DNA from 2 places in the Brevibacterium sp. NPDC056726 genome. Region 1 is predicted to be linked to the other one. Evidence: predicted binding sites of a transcription regulator. Region 1 holds the regulator's gene; the other holds the start of a gene.

Region 1 (7,530 bases):
GCGGCCTTGCCCTCGGAGGAGAACGAGGCGACCCGCTCGATCGTCTCCTCGTCGATGCGGTGGCCCGACTGGTGGAGCTTCTTGAGTTCGCCGATGACGGAGACGAACGCGCTCACCTGGTCCGGGTCGCCGGCGGCCTGGAGCTGGTTGGCGCGCAGGTGGAGGTCGAGCTCGGGGTAGACCTTCTCGAGCGCCCGGAGGTTGGCCTCCCCGGGTCCGAAGAATTCGACGAGGTCGATCGATTCGGGGATGACGAGACGCACGGTCTCCGAGGCGGTGGTGGTCGTGGCGTCAGTGGAGGTGTCCAGAACAGTCCTTCGTTGATCGGGCGCTCCGCGGTCGGAGCGCAGCAGGGTGCATTCCCATCGTAGTCCGGTATCTCACCAGCGGCCCAGGGAATTCTGTGCGAGCACGAGTCCCGCCGGTCCCGCCGAGGAGGACCGCAGGACGGTGTCGCCGAGGAGGACGGGGGTGGCCCCGATTCCGGATAGCGAGGCGAGCTCCCGGTCGCTGATCCCGCCTTCGGGTCCGACGATGAGGACGATCCGCGCCGTCGCCGCGGTGTCGAGGTCGGCCAGTGCCGTCGAGAGCCTGAGCTCCGCGGTCTCGTGGAGGACGAAGATCGCATCGGCAGGCGGTTCGCCCTCCGGTGCGGTCCCCTCGCCGAGGCGGGTGAGGAGTTCGGCACCGCGGGCCAGCTCGGTGAGCACGGGGAAGCGGGAGCGCCGCGACTGCAGGGAGGCGGCGGTGAGGAGGTTCTCCCATTTCGCCGCCATCTTCGCCTGCTTCTTCGCCGGCCAATCGGCGATCGAGCGGTCGGCTGCCCACGGGATGATCTCGTCGACCCCGATCTCCGTGGCCGCTTCGATGGCCTGGAGGTCGCGGTCGCCCTTCGCGAGGGCCTGGACGAGGACGAGACGGGGCGTGGCCTCCGGGGTGGCGGCCACCTCGGTGACGTCGAGGGTGAGCTCCGTCGCCGAGGCGGTCGCCACGGTTCCCCGGGCCCGCGTCCCGTGCCCGTCGACGACGTCGATCTCCTCGCCGGGACCGATGCGGCGGACCCGCACGGCGTGCCCGGCCACGTCCTCACCGAGGGTGAGCGCGCGACCGGCGACCGCCTCGGCGGCCTGGGGCGAATGGAAGACCGGGAGACTCACCGACCGGCGAACTTCTCACGCATGCGGGAGAACATGCCGCGGGACTCCGTCGTGATCTGGGCCCGCGGGGTCTCCTCGCCGCGCAGCTTCGCGAGCTGGGCGAGCAGCTCCTTCTGCTCATCGTCGATCTTGTCGGGGGTGACGACGTCGACGGTGATGAGGAGGTCGCCGCGGGTCTCGGTGCGCAGGCGGGTCGCGCCGAGGCCCGGGAGCTTGACGACGGTGCCCGACTGCGTGCCGGGTTCGATGTCGAGGTCCTGGACGCCGTCGAAGGTCTCGAACGGGATCCGGGCGCCCAGTGCGGCGGCGGTCATCGGGACGGACACGGCGGCGCGGAGGTTGTCGCCGTCGCGGCGGAACACCTCGTGGCGGGCGACCATGACCTCGACGAAGAGGTCACCGGCGGGTCCGCCGCCGGGGCCGACCTCGCCCTGGGCCGACAGCTGGATGCGGGTGCCGTCGGAGACGCCGGCGGGGATGCGGATCTTCATCGTCCGCTGCTTGCGCACGCGGCCGTCGCCCTGGCAGTTGAGGCAGGGGTGCGGGATGACGGTGCCGTAGCCGTGGCACTGGTTGCACGTCTGGTTCGTCACCATCTGTCCCAGCAGGGTCCGGGTCATCCGCTGGATGCTGCCGGAGCCGTGGCACAGCGAACAGGTCTCGACGGAGGTGCCGTCCTGGGTGCCGGCGCCGTGGCAGGTCTCGCAGACGACGGCAGTGGTGACGTCGAGGTCGACGGTGCCGCCGAAGGCCGCGGTCTGCAGGTCGATGTTGACGCCGACGAGGGCGTCCTTGCCGCGCTGCATGCGCGGGATCGGACCGCCGGCGGAGCCTCCCCCGCCGCCGAAGAACGTCTCGAAGATGTCGCCGAAGCCGCCGAAGCCGCCGGCCGGGAAGCCCTGCCCGTTGTCGCCGCCGCCCATGTCGTAGTTGCGGCGCTTGTCCGGATCGGAGAGGACCTCGTAGGCAAGCGAGATCGACTTGAACTCCTCGTCGTATCCGGGGTTGACGTCGGGGTGGTACTTGCGGGCCAGCTTGAGATAGGACTTCTTGATCTCAGCCGCCGAAGCGTCCTTCGACACTCCGAGTGCTTCGTAGTGATCGGCCACAGAAACTTCTCTTTCCCTGGTGGTGGTGTGTGCGTGTGAGGTGGGTGGGTCGCGCCCGGGCTGCCGGCGGGCCTACCCCTGGTCGAGGGCGGAGGAGACGTATTTGGCAACGGCTCGCACGGCCGAGATCGTCGTCGGATAGTCCATGCGCGTGGGACCGAGGACGGCCAGGCGGGCCGAGGATCCCGCCAGATGACCATATTCGGCGGCGACGACGGATGTCGAGCTGAAGGACTCGTGAGTGTTCTCACGGCCGATGCGCACGCTGATCTCCGCGTGGTCCTCGGCCATCGAGGTGAGCAGCCGGAGCAGCACGACCTGCTCCTCGAAGGCCTCGAGGATCGGGGCCATCTGCTCGCCGAACTCGGAGCCGGAGCGCGCGAGGTTCGCAGTGCCGGCCATGATGATGCGCTCCTCGCGGGTCGCCGCGACGAGGTCGATGACAGCGTCGCGGATGCGATCGAGGACGGGACTGCCCGCCTCGTCATCGGGTCCGGTCGCGGCCGCCGTCGCGCCCACCTCGGCGCCGTGGTCGGCCCCGCGGACGTCTACGCGGGAGAGCTTGGCACCGGCGAATTCGGAGTTGATCCGCTCGCGGAACCGCTGCAGATCGGCGTCATCGACCGCCTCGGCGCTCGTCACGATCTTCTGCTCGACCTGGCCTGCATCGGTGATGAGGACGACGAGGATGCGGCCGGGGGCGAGCCCGACGACCTCGATGTGCTTGATGCGCGCCTGCGAGACCATCGGGTACTGGATGAGCGCGACCTGGTGGGTGAGTCCGGCGAGGACGCGGACCGTGCGGTCGAGCATCCCGTCGAGGTCGACGTCGCCGTCGACGACCTGGAGGATCGCGCGGCGCTCGGCGTGGCTGAGGGGCTTGAACTCGTCGATGCGGTCGACGAACATGCGGTAGCCGAGGTCGGTGGGGATGCGACCGGCCGAGGTGTGGGGCTGGGCGATGTAGCCCTCGGCCTCGAGTTGGGCCATGTCGTTGCGGATCGTCGCCGGTGAGACGCCGAGGGTGTGGCGCTGGACGATCGCCTTCGATCCGACGGGTTCGTTCGTGGCCACGAAGTCTTCGACGATTGCCCGCAGCACCTGCGCGCGCCTGCTGTCGTTCATTCGTCTCCTCCCCGGATTTGGCACTCGAATACTCAGAGTGCCAATTCTACGCCTCTTGATCCGTGATTTCACGTCCGCCCCCTCCTCCCGCCGGGGCGCGCGGATTCCGCGGCGGCCGTCGGCACCCGGCCTGCGTGTCAGCCCGGCCGCGCCGGGGGCGATTCACTAGGCTGGGGCACCGTGAATGCCTTTGATCGCTACGGCTCGGATGTCCTCTCGGGATCCTCGCCGTCCTCGCACCGCCCGAAGAAGTCCCGCCCCGTCGAGGTCGGCCTCGGCATGGTCCTCGAAGACGCGATGAGCGGGTTCGTCGGGGCGGTCATCGGGGCGGAGAAGACCGCGAGCGGCGTCGTCGTCACCCTCGAGGATCGCCGCGGCGGGCGCCGGGCGTTCCCTCTGGGTCCGGGATTCCTCTTCGAAGGCGAGCCCGTCGATCTGCGGCTGCCCAAACGGAAGCCGCAGGCGCCCGGTCGCACCGCCTCGGGGTCGCGGGCCGTCGCCGATGCGAAGGCGCGGGTGGCCAGGGGGTCGCGGATCTGGGTCGAGGGCAAGCACGACGCCGAGCTCGTCGAGAAGATCTGGGGCGATGACCTGCGCATCGAGGGCGTCGTCGTCGAACCGCTCGGCGGGCTCGACGACGTCGCCGACAAGCTCGAGGCCTTCGGTCCCGACCGGCAGCACCGCGTCGGCATCCTCGCCGACCACCTGGTGAAGGGCACCAAGGAGTCGAAGATCGCCGAGGCGGTCCGCGCCGATCCCCGTTACGCCGAGGTCGTCCACATCATCGGTCACCCCTACGTCGACATCTGGCAGGCGGTCAAGCCGCGGGTCGTCGGCATCGACGCATGGCCGACCGTGCCGCGCGGCGAGGATTGGAAGACCGGGATCCTGCGCCGCATCGGCTGGCCGCACGCCGACCACAGGGACGTCGCCGCCGGCTGGGTGCGGATACTCAAGTCGGTGACGACGATCGCCGACGTCGAGCCGACGCTCTCGGGCCGGGTCGAGGAGCTCATCGACTTCGTCACCGTGGACTGACGTTTCGCTCCGAGGCGGTGTGTGGACTGCGGTCGCTCCGGGGACTGCGTTCGCTGCGGGGCCGGTGCACGGACAGGCTGCGGCCAGCGTCCGCGCGGGCGTTTGTGATGGATTTGGAACACCATTCCCACGTCCGGGCGAGGCAGGTCGATTAGGGTAAGGGGGCAGAAGCTTCTCGAAAGGACCCGTCATGTCGAATTCCCCGCAGCCGCCGAACGGCGATCAGCACCAGTCCCGCCCGATGCCGCCCGACTACTCCCAGGCGTCGGGACCCCAGCAGCCCTACAGCCAGCCCAACCAGTACGGCTCGCAGCAGAACCAGTACGGGTCGCAGCCGAACAACGGCGGACAGCAGTACGGGTCGCAGCAGAACTACGGCTCGCAGCAGAATCAGTACGGGAGCCAGCCGCAGAGCTATGGCGGCCAGAACTACGGCAGCCAGCAGCAGTACGGTTCGCAGCAGGGCTACAGCGGACAGGGCTACGGCGGGCAGCAGCCCGGTTACGGGATCCAGCAGGGCAATCCCGCGATGTTCAATTCTGCCAACCTCCCCGAGGCCGCCTACGGACCCGGCTCCGAGCGCTTCTGGAATGCCAACGAGTCCGAGCGGACGACGGCGCTGTGGACTGATGTCGGAGCGATCTTCCTCGGCTGGCTGCTGCCGCTCATCATGTTCCTCGTGAAGAAGGACGAGTCCCCCTTCGTCCGCGAGACCGCTCGTCAGTCCCTGAACTTCCAGCTCACGATCCTCATCGCGTACTTCGTCAGCGGACTCCTCATGTTCGTCATCGTCGGCTATTTCCTCTACATCGCCGTCTGGATCTGTGCCATCGTCTTCCAGATCATCGCCGCGATGGCCGCGAACAAGGGCGAGTGCTACAAGATCCCGATGACGATCCCCTTCGTCAAGTGAGAGTGACCGGCTCCCGAGCCGATCGACTCCGACACTGACAGTCAGACACTGACAGTCAACCGAGACGGGCCGCCGTGCTGAGGCACGGCGGCCCGTCGTCGTTCATCGCGCAGCCCAGCGCGTGCCGCGCCGGCGGTGGGCAAACCACGCCGAGGATCGCGGCAGAAAAGCGAAGACGAGACTGGTGACACCGAACAGCTGAAAACCCGTGACGAGGATCGGGCTGAGCGGTGTGAGGACGAACAGAGACACGATGAGTGCAGCGAGGGCGATCCACCGCGCGCGGCCGCGCCCCACGAGAAGTCGCCAGGCATAGACGACGAAGGCCACGACGACGATGAACCCGACGATGATGCCCACCACCACAAGCGCATTGGCCAGGGCGGTCGACATGTCACCGACGGCGGTGACCGCCTCTGCTCCGGTGCTGCCGCCCACCTGCCGCAGCGCGAAACCCGCCGCTCTCAGCGTCCTGCCACCGGTGACGGCCATGACGATGACTGCCAGCGCAATGAACAGCGGGGCGATCAACCCGAGGATCGCTGCAGCGAGCACTTCCCACGGTCGGCGCTTGCGACCGGTGCGATCTGCATGAAGGGAGGACGCCGTCGTGTAGGCGTGGACAGCCGCCGTCGATGCCTCCCATGCCACGCGGCCTCCGGACAGAGCCGTCGCCGACGCACGTCCCGCAGCTCTGCGCCCCTTCGTCCACAGCGCTGAGTGGCTCATTGTGCCCGTGGCACGCACCGCGACGTTCTTGACGTCGCCGCTCACCCGACCGATCCCCTGTGCCACAGTCGGGCGCTGCGACCGAGCAGAGTGTGGGTGCGGGAGCGACGGAGGGAGATGCCGGTCGTCGCGATGCTCATTCTCCCCCTCGCCGGACCGTGAGATCTCCACTCGCGGCGCCGGTGACCGTGTGGGCTGCACTTCGGATCGGGAATCCGAGGGGCGCTCGGCACTCTGTGGGAACGGGGGCAGGCCAGACGGCTCTTCGTACGGATCGGAACTGGGCATCGGCCACCTCCCCGGCGAGATTCCCCCAGTGCACGCCCGCGGGACAATGAGCTTCCGCGAGGGATGCCACCATATCTGTAGTCAGCGTAGCAGGACGTCGGCACCGCGAGCCTGCCTTGCCGGCCTCAGTCCACGAACTCCGTGAGGACGCGGACCATGTAGTCGGCCATGAGCCGGCCCTGCAGGGTCGGTGAGAAGCGGCCGCTCTCGACCGCCTCGGCGTCGAGAAGCCCCTGCTTGACGAAGGTCCTGATCGCGGCGTCGCTGCCGGGGGCCAGCGTTTCGAGCGGCAGCTCGGAGTCGATGCGGGCGGCGAGCATGATCCGTTCGATCTCCCGCGTCGACGCCGAGAGCACTTCCCGGCCGATCGCCGGCGAGTCACCGGCGCGCAGCCGGTCGGACCAGGCTCGCGGGTGCTTCGCGTTCCAGAACCGCACTCCCCCGATGTGCGAATGCGCCCCCGGTCCGAAACCCCACCAGTCGGCATTGCGCCAATACGCCATGTTGTGGTCGCAGCGGGTCGCCTCCGACGTCGACCAGTTGCTCACCTCGTACCAGTTCAGGCCCGCGGAGGCCATGGCGGCATCGGCGATCTCGTACTTGTCGGCGAGATCGTCCTCGTCGGGCATCGGCAGCTGCCCTCGACGGACCATCACTCCCATCTTCGTGCCGGGTTCGACGATGAGCGAGTACGCGGAGATGTGGTCGACGTCGCCCTCGAGCGCGGCCTCGAGGGAGGTCCTCCAGTCCGCGATCGACTCGCCCGGAGTGCCGTAGATGAGGTCGAGGCTGAGTTCGAGGTCCGCGTCCTTGATCCACCGGGTGACCTCGGGGATCTTCTTCGGATCATGCGTGCGGTCGAGCGTGGCGAGCACGTGCGGCACCGCCGACTGCATGCCCACCGACATCCGGGTGAAGCCGGCCGTCGCGAGCGTGTCGATGTAGCCGGGGTCGAGCGTGTCGGGGTTCGCCTCGGTCGTCACCTCGACGTCGGGGGCCAGCCGGTAGCGGGCGCGGATGTCGTCCATCACCCCGGCGAGCACCTCGGCGGGCAGGAGCGTCGGGGTGCCCCCGCCGAAGAAGATCGTCCCGACCTCACGGTCACCGGCCCCCGCCTCGGCGAGGACCCGGGTCGAGAGATCGAGCTCACGGGCGATCATCGCGCGGTAGT
Region 2 (7,530 bases), on a different contig from region 1:
GCGATGAGGTCCTTGGCCATGGCGCCGTGTTCGGCGACGCCGTGGAGCTTGAGCAGCTGACCGAGTCTGATCGTCTCGTCGCGGATGGTCACGACGTCCATCAGAAGTCGAAGCCTCCGAAGTCGAAGCCGCCGCCGTCGCCACCGCCGTCGAAGAAGCCTCCGCCGTCTCCGCCGCCCATGTCGCCTCCGGCGTCACCGCCGCCGTCGGCGCCCATGCCGTCCTGGTAGCCGTCGGCGTACGAGCCGTCCCAGCCACCGCCCATGCCGCCGAAGAGCATGGCGCCCATGAGGACGCCGGGGAGAAGACCCGAACCGGCATAGGAGTTGAAGTAGCCGCGGTTGTATTCGGCGTAGGCCGGTCCCGCTTCCCAGTAGGCCCGGCGGGTCTGACCGTCACCGGTGACGACCTTGCGCACGGCGGGTTCGGCGCCCACGGCGACGCGCTCGGCGTCGGCGGCGCACACGGGAACAGGTCGGAGCTGACCGCCGGCGGGAGCCCAGTCGATGTCCTCGACCGAGGGACCGTGCTGCGGATTGAAGAAGCACGGCGGGCGGCGCACCGGAAGCGGCTTGCCCTCGACGCGGGCGCGCACGCACTTCGCGGCGTAGCGGCCGTCCTCGAGCGCCTCGGTGACGTGGCGGATGTCGGTGGGCTCGTCGACCTTCTCGAGCGTCTCCTTCGCGACGTCGTAGGAGTCGAGGGCCTGCTTGTAGTCCTGCTGGCCACCGGTGTCGAGCTCGACTCCGGACGTGATGATGTCGAGTTCGGCGACTTCCTCACCGAACTCGGTGACGTCCTCTTCCGCTGCCTTCTTCACGAGTTCGAGTTCCGCTGCGTGAAGCTCTTGCTTGCGCTTCTTCTCCTTGCGGTAGCCGACGAAGAAGATGGTGCCGAGAACGATGAGTATGAGCAGGAATACTGTTCCCACGATCAATGCCTCCCAGATGGACGGATCACTGTCCAGTATGCCCGACGAAACTGGCAAGCGACTGAGCCAACCCCGCATGCCGCCTCCGCTTGTCCGGCCTGCACCCCTGGGTGCTCGCAGGGTGTTTGCGGGCCTGCGCAGTCCGGGTCAGCGCGATGCCCCCGCAACGTCGTCAGCCGAAGAGGCCGAGACCTTTGGCGAGCGTCGCCGCGCCCCCGCCGAAGGCGAGGACGATCATCGCGATCCGCGCCGCCGTCGGTGCGACCTTCTGTGCGAGCAGATCCCCGCCGAGGAGGCCGGCGACGAGGACGATGCCGATCCCGATCCAGATGGCCGGGTCGAGCTGCGGCCACACCCCGCCGTCGACGATGACCTTCGCGATGATCGCCGAGGCGGTGCCGACGACGAGGAACGGCTGCAGGGTCGCCGCGAACGGCCGGTGCTCCCACCGGGTGAGCACCGCATACGCGCTCACCGCGGGTCCCCCGGCGCCGGCCGCTGCCGACATCGTGCCGGAGACGAAGCCGGCCGAGAACTGCGTGCCGAAGTTCGCCGGCATCGTCGTCCCGACCCGACCGATGAGCAGGGAGACGGCGAGCGAGGCGATGATGAGGGCGCCGATGAGCACCTGCAGCGACGCCGTCGGCAGCGCCGTCGTCAGCAGCGCCCCGGGCACCGTGCCGACGACCGTGCCGACCGCGAGCTTCCAGAACACCGGCCATTCGACCTCGCGCCATGTCCGCGCGAAGACGGTGGCGGCCGCGACGATGCCGCAGAGGTTGACGAGGAGGACCCCGGAGACGGGATCGAGGAGGAGGACGAGGAACGGCCCGGAGACCAGGCCGAAGCCCATTCCGGTGATGCGCTGTGCGAGTGCCCCGATGAAGACCGCTGCGAGGATGAGCACGACCACAGGTTCCACCTGAGCAAGTGTAGTGGTTTCACCCCCGCTCAGAGGGGGCGCCCGCACCGTGAGTCGCCGTGCCTGGAGAGGAGTCTCCACGACCGGACAGCGGCTGTGGCGGACGAGATTCTCTCGCCGCATTCGCCGCGACGTCCCAGGATTGCGGCCGTGGGAGCGGGGTTACAGTAGACAGATGGAAAGTCGTCCACTCTGGTCCCGCTTCAGCGCCGACCCGCGCGATTACGGGCAGGTCAGAGCCTCCGATGCCGATCGAGCCGTGGTCACCGACGTGCTCTCCGAGGCGTATGCCCTCGGACAGATCGATGCCGAGGAGTTCGATGAGCGCACCGAGGCGGCGGCGCGGGTGAAGACGCTCGGAGAGATCCCGTCGCTCATCGACGATCTCGTCATCGCCGAGGCCGAACCCGTCGATCCCGACCACCTCGACGAGGCGAGCCGGGCTCGCGCGCTGGCTCAGCTCAGCGATGATCGGATTCCGATCACGCCCGAGCAGATCCAGGAAGCCGCGGAGAAGTTCTACCGCGACCGCGTCAAACGCGCCCTCATCGGTCTCATGGCCGGTCCTGCCGGTTTCATGCTCCTCATCTGGGGAGCGACGAGTCTCTTCTCCGGCGGCCTCATCTTCTTCTGGCCGATCTTCATCCTCGGTCCGATGTTCTTCGGCGCGGTCGCGCAGATGACCGGCAAAGAGGAGATCATCCGCAAACGCAAACAGGAGCTGACGAAGCGCGCCCGGGCCCACCTCGGTGATGAGGAGGCGAAGCGCCAGCTCGAGGAGCAGCCGCGACAGGACGACGACTACGAGGAGAACTTCGGCCACGGCCTTCAGCCTCCCCACCCGCTCGCCCCGCCCTACGCTCCCGGGCAGGAGCCGTCGACCGACGAACTGCGACGGCGGAGGGAAGAGCGGCGGCGCCGTCGCGGCAACCCCTGGGACTGAGCGGGGCAGCCGAGTGCAGGAAAGAGAAGAGCCGCGCCACCACCCCTGCGGGTGATGGCACGGCTCTCTCAGTGCCTGGCGGGCGTGGGTCAGAAGCCCATGCCGCCCATGCCCTCCATGCCGGCAGCGGCTGCGTCAGCACCCGGTGCGGCCTTCTCGGGCTTGTCGGCGACGACCGACTCGGTGGTGAGGAACAGACCGGCGATCGACGCGGCGTTCTGCAGAGCCGAGCGGGTCACCTTGACCGGATCGTTGATGCCGGCCGCGAGCAGGTCCTCGTACTCACCGGTGGCGGCGTTGAGGCCCCAGCCCGGTTCGAGGTTCGCGACCTTGTCGGCGACGACTCCGGCTTCGAGTCCGGCGTTCGTGGCGATCTGCTTGAGCGGCGCCTCGATGCCGACCTTGACGATGTTCGCACCCGTCGCCTCGTCGCCGGTGAGCGAGAGGTCGTCGAACGCCTGCTTGCCGGCCTGGATGAGAGCGACGCCGCCACCGGCGACAATTCCCTCTTCCACAGCGGCCTTCGCATTGCGCACGGCGTCTTCGATGCGGTGCTTGGTCTCCTTGAGCTCGACCTCGGTCGCGGCTCCGGCCTTGATGACGGCAACACCGCCGGCCAGCTTGGCCAGGCGCTCCTGCAGCTTCTCACGGTCGTAGTCGGAATCCGAGTTCTCGATCTCCGCACGGATCTGGGCCACGCGGCCGGCGATCTCGTCGGCGTCACCGGCGCCTTCGATGATGGTCGTCTCGTCCTTGGTGACGACGACCTTGCGTGCGGTGCCGAGCAGGTCGAGGGTGACGTTGTCGAGCTTGAGCCCGACTTCCTCGGAGACGACCTGGCCACCCGTGAGGATGGCGATGTCGGCGAGCTGCGCCTTGCGACGGTCACCGAAGCCCGGTGCCTTGACGGCGACGGACTTGAAGGTGCCGCGGATCTTGTTGAGCACGAGCACGGCCAGGGCTTCGCCCTCGACGTCCTCGGCGATGATCAGCAGCGGCTTGTTGGTCTGCTGCACCTTCTCGAGGACGGGCAGCAGGTCCTTGACGTTGGAGATCTTCGAGTTGACGATGAGGATGTAGGGATCCTCGAGGACAGCTTCCTGACGGTCGGTGTCGGTGACGAAGTAACCGGAGATGTAGCCCTTGTCGAAGCGCATGCCCTCGGTCAGTTCGAGTTCGAGTCCGAAGGTGTTGGACTCCTCGACGGTGACGACGCCTTCCTTGCCGACCTTGTCGATCGCCTCGGCGATGAGCTCACCGATCGCGGGATCACCGGCGGAGATGCCGGCGGTCGCAGCGATCTGCTGCTTCGTCTCGATCTCGATGGCGTTGTCGAGCAGGACATCGGTGACGGCCGCGACGGCCTTCTCGATGCCGCGCTTGAGGCTGAGCGGGTCAGCACCGGCTGCCACGTTGCGCAGACCCTCGCGGACGAGTGCCTGAGCGAGAACGGTGGCGGTGGTGGTGCCGTCGCCGGCGACGTCGTCGGTCTTCTTGGCGACTTCCTTGACGAGCTCAGCGCCGATCTTCTCGTAGGGATCCTCGAGTTCGATCTCCTTGGCAATGGACACGCCATCGTTGGTGATGGTGGGTGCGCCCCACTGCTTTTCGAGCACGACGTTGCGACCGCGGGGTCCAAGAGTCACCTTGACCGCGTCCGCCAGCTGGTTGAGGCCAGCTTCGAGTCCCCGACGAGCTTCTTCGTCGAATGCAATCATCTTTGCCATAGTGGCCTAGATCCTCCCTGATGGAGTGGACTGGAATCGCAGAGCAGTCGTCAGCGCCCGCGACGGCAGAGAGTGTGTCCGCATGTTCCATTCCACACAGGGACCACGCTCTCGAGACGACTGATGAAATCCCGTGGTTTTCACCAGTACTAGATTTAGCACTCTCAGGGGGAGAGTGCAAACGAAATCCTGCCGACGCCAGTGATTCCGGGCGTTTCGTCAGGCGCGTTTCCGGGCATCGCCGAGGCGTTCGGCTCAGCGCGAACGCGTGGCACGGGCTACCGGGCCCCCACTGTCGAGGGCCGGGTCACCATAGCCAGCTGACGGCAATCGCGGATCCCCGGCGTCGGACATCAGCGGCCGACAGCGCCGTCCCCGGCACCCCGCCCCCGACGCAGAAGACGCCGAGTCGCGTGCGACTCGACGTCTTCTCAATGCCGACCGTTCGGCGGTCGACGGCGTTCAAACCACGTCGGAGCGAATGATCCGCAGCAGCTCGGGGATCGACGATCAGCGCAGACCGCCGACCCGATGCTGCGACAGCCTCAGGCTCCCGACTCGGATGTGATCAGAGACGATCAGAGGAGGGTGACGGATTCCGCCTGGGGACCCTTCTGTCCTTCTCCGACCTCGAACTCAACCTGCTGGCCCTCTTCGAGCGAGCGGTAGCCGTCCATCTGGATCGCGCTCCAGTGAACGAACACGTCCTGGCCATCGCCTTCGAGCGTGATGAATCCGTAGCCCTTTTCGGCGTTGAACCACTTGACGGTGCCTTGTGCCATTGCTTCTCCATAAAATGCAGTGTCATTTGAAATTCGCCCGACCCCACAGCTCAGTGGCGAAGAGCGAACGCTAGTAAACCTCAACAGACCCCGCGATTTCTCTCATTGACCTCTGGAGATTGATCTCGGTGAAGCACGATCAGAACACAAGGTGCAGTGCTTGCCTAGCTGGTAAAACTCTACCCCAGCGTGGTGCGCGTCTCAGGTTCGCTCAACACTGTTATCAATTCGTTACATTTGAATTCCAGCGGCGTTCACCCTGGTCAGTCGCGCAGTGCTCAGCCCTCGCCGAGGCTGCCGTCCGTCGAATCGCCACCGGTCGTCCCAGCGCCGTCAGCGGCCGTCGTTCCGCCGCCCTGGGCTCCCGACTCCTCGGTGCCGGCGAATTCGCCGCCGCTCGAGGCGGGTCCGCGCTGGGCGATGTCCGAGCAGATGAGCACCGTGAGGTCGGCGGTGAAGTCGTTCGACTGCTCGGTGGCCTCGATGCCGAGGGCATCGGCGACGAGCTGGGCCTGCGCCTCATCGGCGTCGTCGCGGTAGTAGACGACCGAGTCGCTGCGGGCCGTCGAGTAGTTGCCGACCTGGCCGACGGTCCAGCCCTCCTCCTCGACGACCGAGGAGAAGTCCCGCGCGACGCCGGAGACCCCGGAGCCGTTGAGGACGTCGACCGTGAGTGAGGAGTCGGCGACGCTGACTTCGCTCTCCGAAGGCGTCGGCGTCGCCGGGGCCGAGGTCTCCGGCGCGGGTTCGGCGACGTTCGACTCGGGATTGCGCATCGACGAGGTGATGATGTTGATGGCCGCGACGACGAGCAGCACGGCCACGAGGGCGAGAACGATGACGAGCACGATCGCGCCGACGTTCGACGAAGCGGCCGCCTCCTGGCGATGAGCTCCGCTGCGGCGGCCCGGTTCGATGTCGTCGTAGTCGTCAGCCATGTGTCACCTCGAGACGCGAGCCTGAGCGCGTTCGCTCTGGCGCGTGGTGCGGATGCGTCGCAGGCGCTTGACGAGCATGGGGTCGCTTGCGAGGGCCGCAGGATTGTCGAGCAGGGAGTTGAGGATCTGGAAGTAGCTCGTGGCGGACATGTCGAAGCGCTCGCGGATCGCGTGGTCCTTCGCTCCCCCGTACTTCCACCAGCGCCGCTCGAACTCCAAAACGGACACCTCGAGCTCACTCAGTTCAGAGGCGCCATCGTTCTGCGGCATAGGGGGTCTGCTCCTTCACGAGTTTTCTTTGAGCTTATGCTATCGGGAGAATGACACGGCTGTCATTCTCGGCACGCCCGCCTCCGCGCCGCAGCGAGCCGGCCGCACCTCCCGGTCACCACCGTGAGCACCGCGCGACCAGCGCTCATGCGCGATCACGGGGCAGTCTGCCCTGTCCGTCGCCCGCCCCCGACAAGCGCCGAGGCGGACGCTTCAGGGTCATGGACATCACATCGGTCGGTCGCCTCGGCGAGGGGATCGCGCGCCCGGACGCGACGGAGGGCAGGGGATCACTCCCCTGCCCTCTGTGGGTCACCGGCGCAGCCGAGCCGGAACCAGCCGAGCCGGCACGCGGCTGAGCCGGAGCACTCGGTTCCGGGCGCTCAGCGGATCCGGATGTTGACCTGCTTGATCTGCGTGAAGCCCTCGAGCATGCCCTCGAGCGAGGCCTCACGACCGAAGCCCGAGTTCTTCATGCCGCCGTAGGACTGTCCGGCCAGCTGCCCGCCGCCCTGGTTGACCTGGATCCAGCCGGACTCGATCCGGTCGGCCATCGTCAGCGCCGAATCGAGGTCCTTCGTGAAGACGTAGGCGGCGAGGCCGTACTCGTTCGTGTTGGCCATCGAGATGACCTCGTCGACGGTCTTCCACGGGATGACGGAGAGGACGGGACCGAAGATCTCCTCCTGGCTCGTCTGCCAGTCGTTCTGCGCCTTCGAGAAGATCACCGGCGCATGGTAGAAGCCGGGTTCGCCGACGTTGAGCTCGCCGTGGCCGTCGTAGGCGACCTCGACGCCGTCCATGCCCTTGCCGATCTCGATGTAGTTCTCGACCTGGTCGTACTGCTTCTGGTTGATGATCGCGCCGATGTCCGTCTCCTCGTCGCGCGGGTCGCCGACCTTCATCTTCGCCACCGCGGCGACGAGCTTCTCGAGGAACGAATCGTAGATGTCCTCGTGGAGGAAGAGGCGCGAGCCCATCGTGCACGACTGGCCCTGCCGGGCGAAGCGCGTCGAG

What was found. The regulator HrcA, encoded in region 1, represses chaperone genes, less so after heat shock. The targets are predictions, from matches to a motif close to TTNGCACTCGNNNNNNNCGAGTGCNAA.
Region 2: a site for HrcA is predicted at 4,679-4,705, ahead of groL (chaperonin GroEL). Genes of this name have one in related genera too.

Annotation. Positions count from the first base shown of each region.
Region 1 covers NZ_JBHTYZ010000004.1:322,479-330,008, forward strand. Annotated here, with positions in the region: gene ACFQ91_RS10425 (PhoH family protein) at 1-263, opposite strand, end outside; gene ACFQ91_RS10430 (16S rRNA (uracil(1498)-N(3))-methyltransferase) at 381-1,157, opposite strand; gene dnaJ (molecular chaperone DnaJ) at 1,154-2,266, opposite strand; gene hrcA (heat-inducible transcriptional repressor HrcA) at 2,339-3,391, opposite strand; gene ACFQ91_RS10445 (DUF3097 domain-containing protein) at 3,572-4,429, shown strand; gene ACFQ91_RS10450 (DUF4870 domain-containing protein) at 4,620-5,342, shown strand; gene ACFQ91_RS10455 (hypothetical protein) at 5,445-5,897, opposite strand; gene hemW (radical SAM family heme chaperone HemW) at 6,485-7,530, opposite strand, start outside.
Region 2 covers NZ_JBHTYZ010000001.1:286,543-294,072, forward strand. Annotated here, with positions in the region: gene ACFQ91_RS01285 (RNA-binding S4 domain-containing protein) at 1-101, opposite strand, end outside; gene ACFQ91_RS01290 (OadG family protein) at 101-931, opposite strand; gene ACFQ91_RS01295 (sulfite exporter TauE/SafE family protein) at 1,104-1,853, opposite strand; gene ACFQ91_RS01300 (DUF1707 domain-containing protein) at 2,029-2,796, shown strand; gene groL (chaperonin GroEL) at 2,886-4,523, opposite strand; gene ACFQ91_RS01310 (cold-shock protein) at 5,102-5,305, opposite strand; gene ACFQ91_RS01315 (LytR C-terminal domain-containing protein) at 5,584-6,243, opposite strand; gene ACFQ91_RS01320 (DUF3263 domain-containing protein) at 6,247-6,513, opposite strand; gene ACFQ91_RS01325 (aldehyde dehydrogenase family protein) at 6,897-7,530, opposite strand, start outside.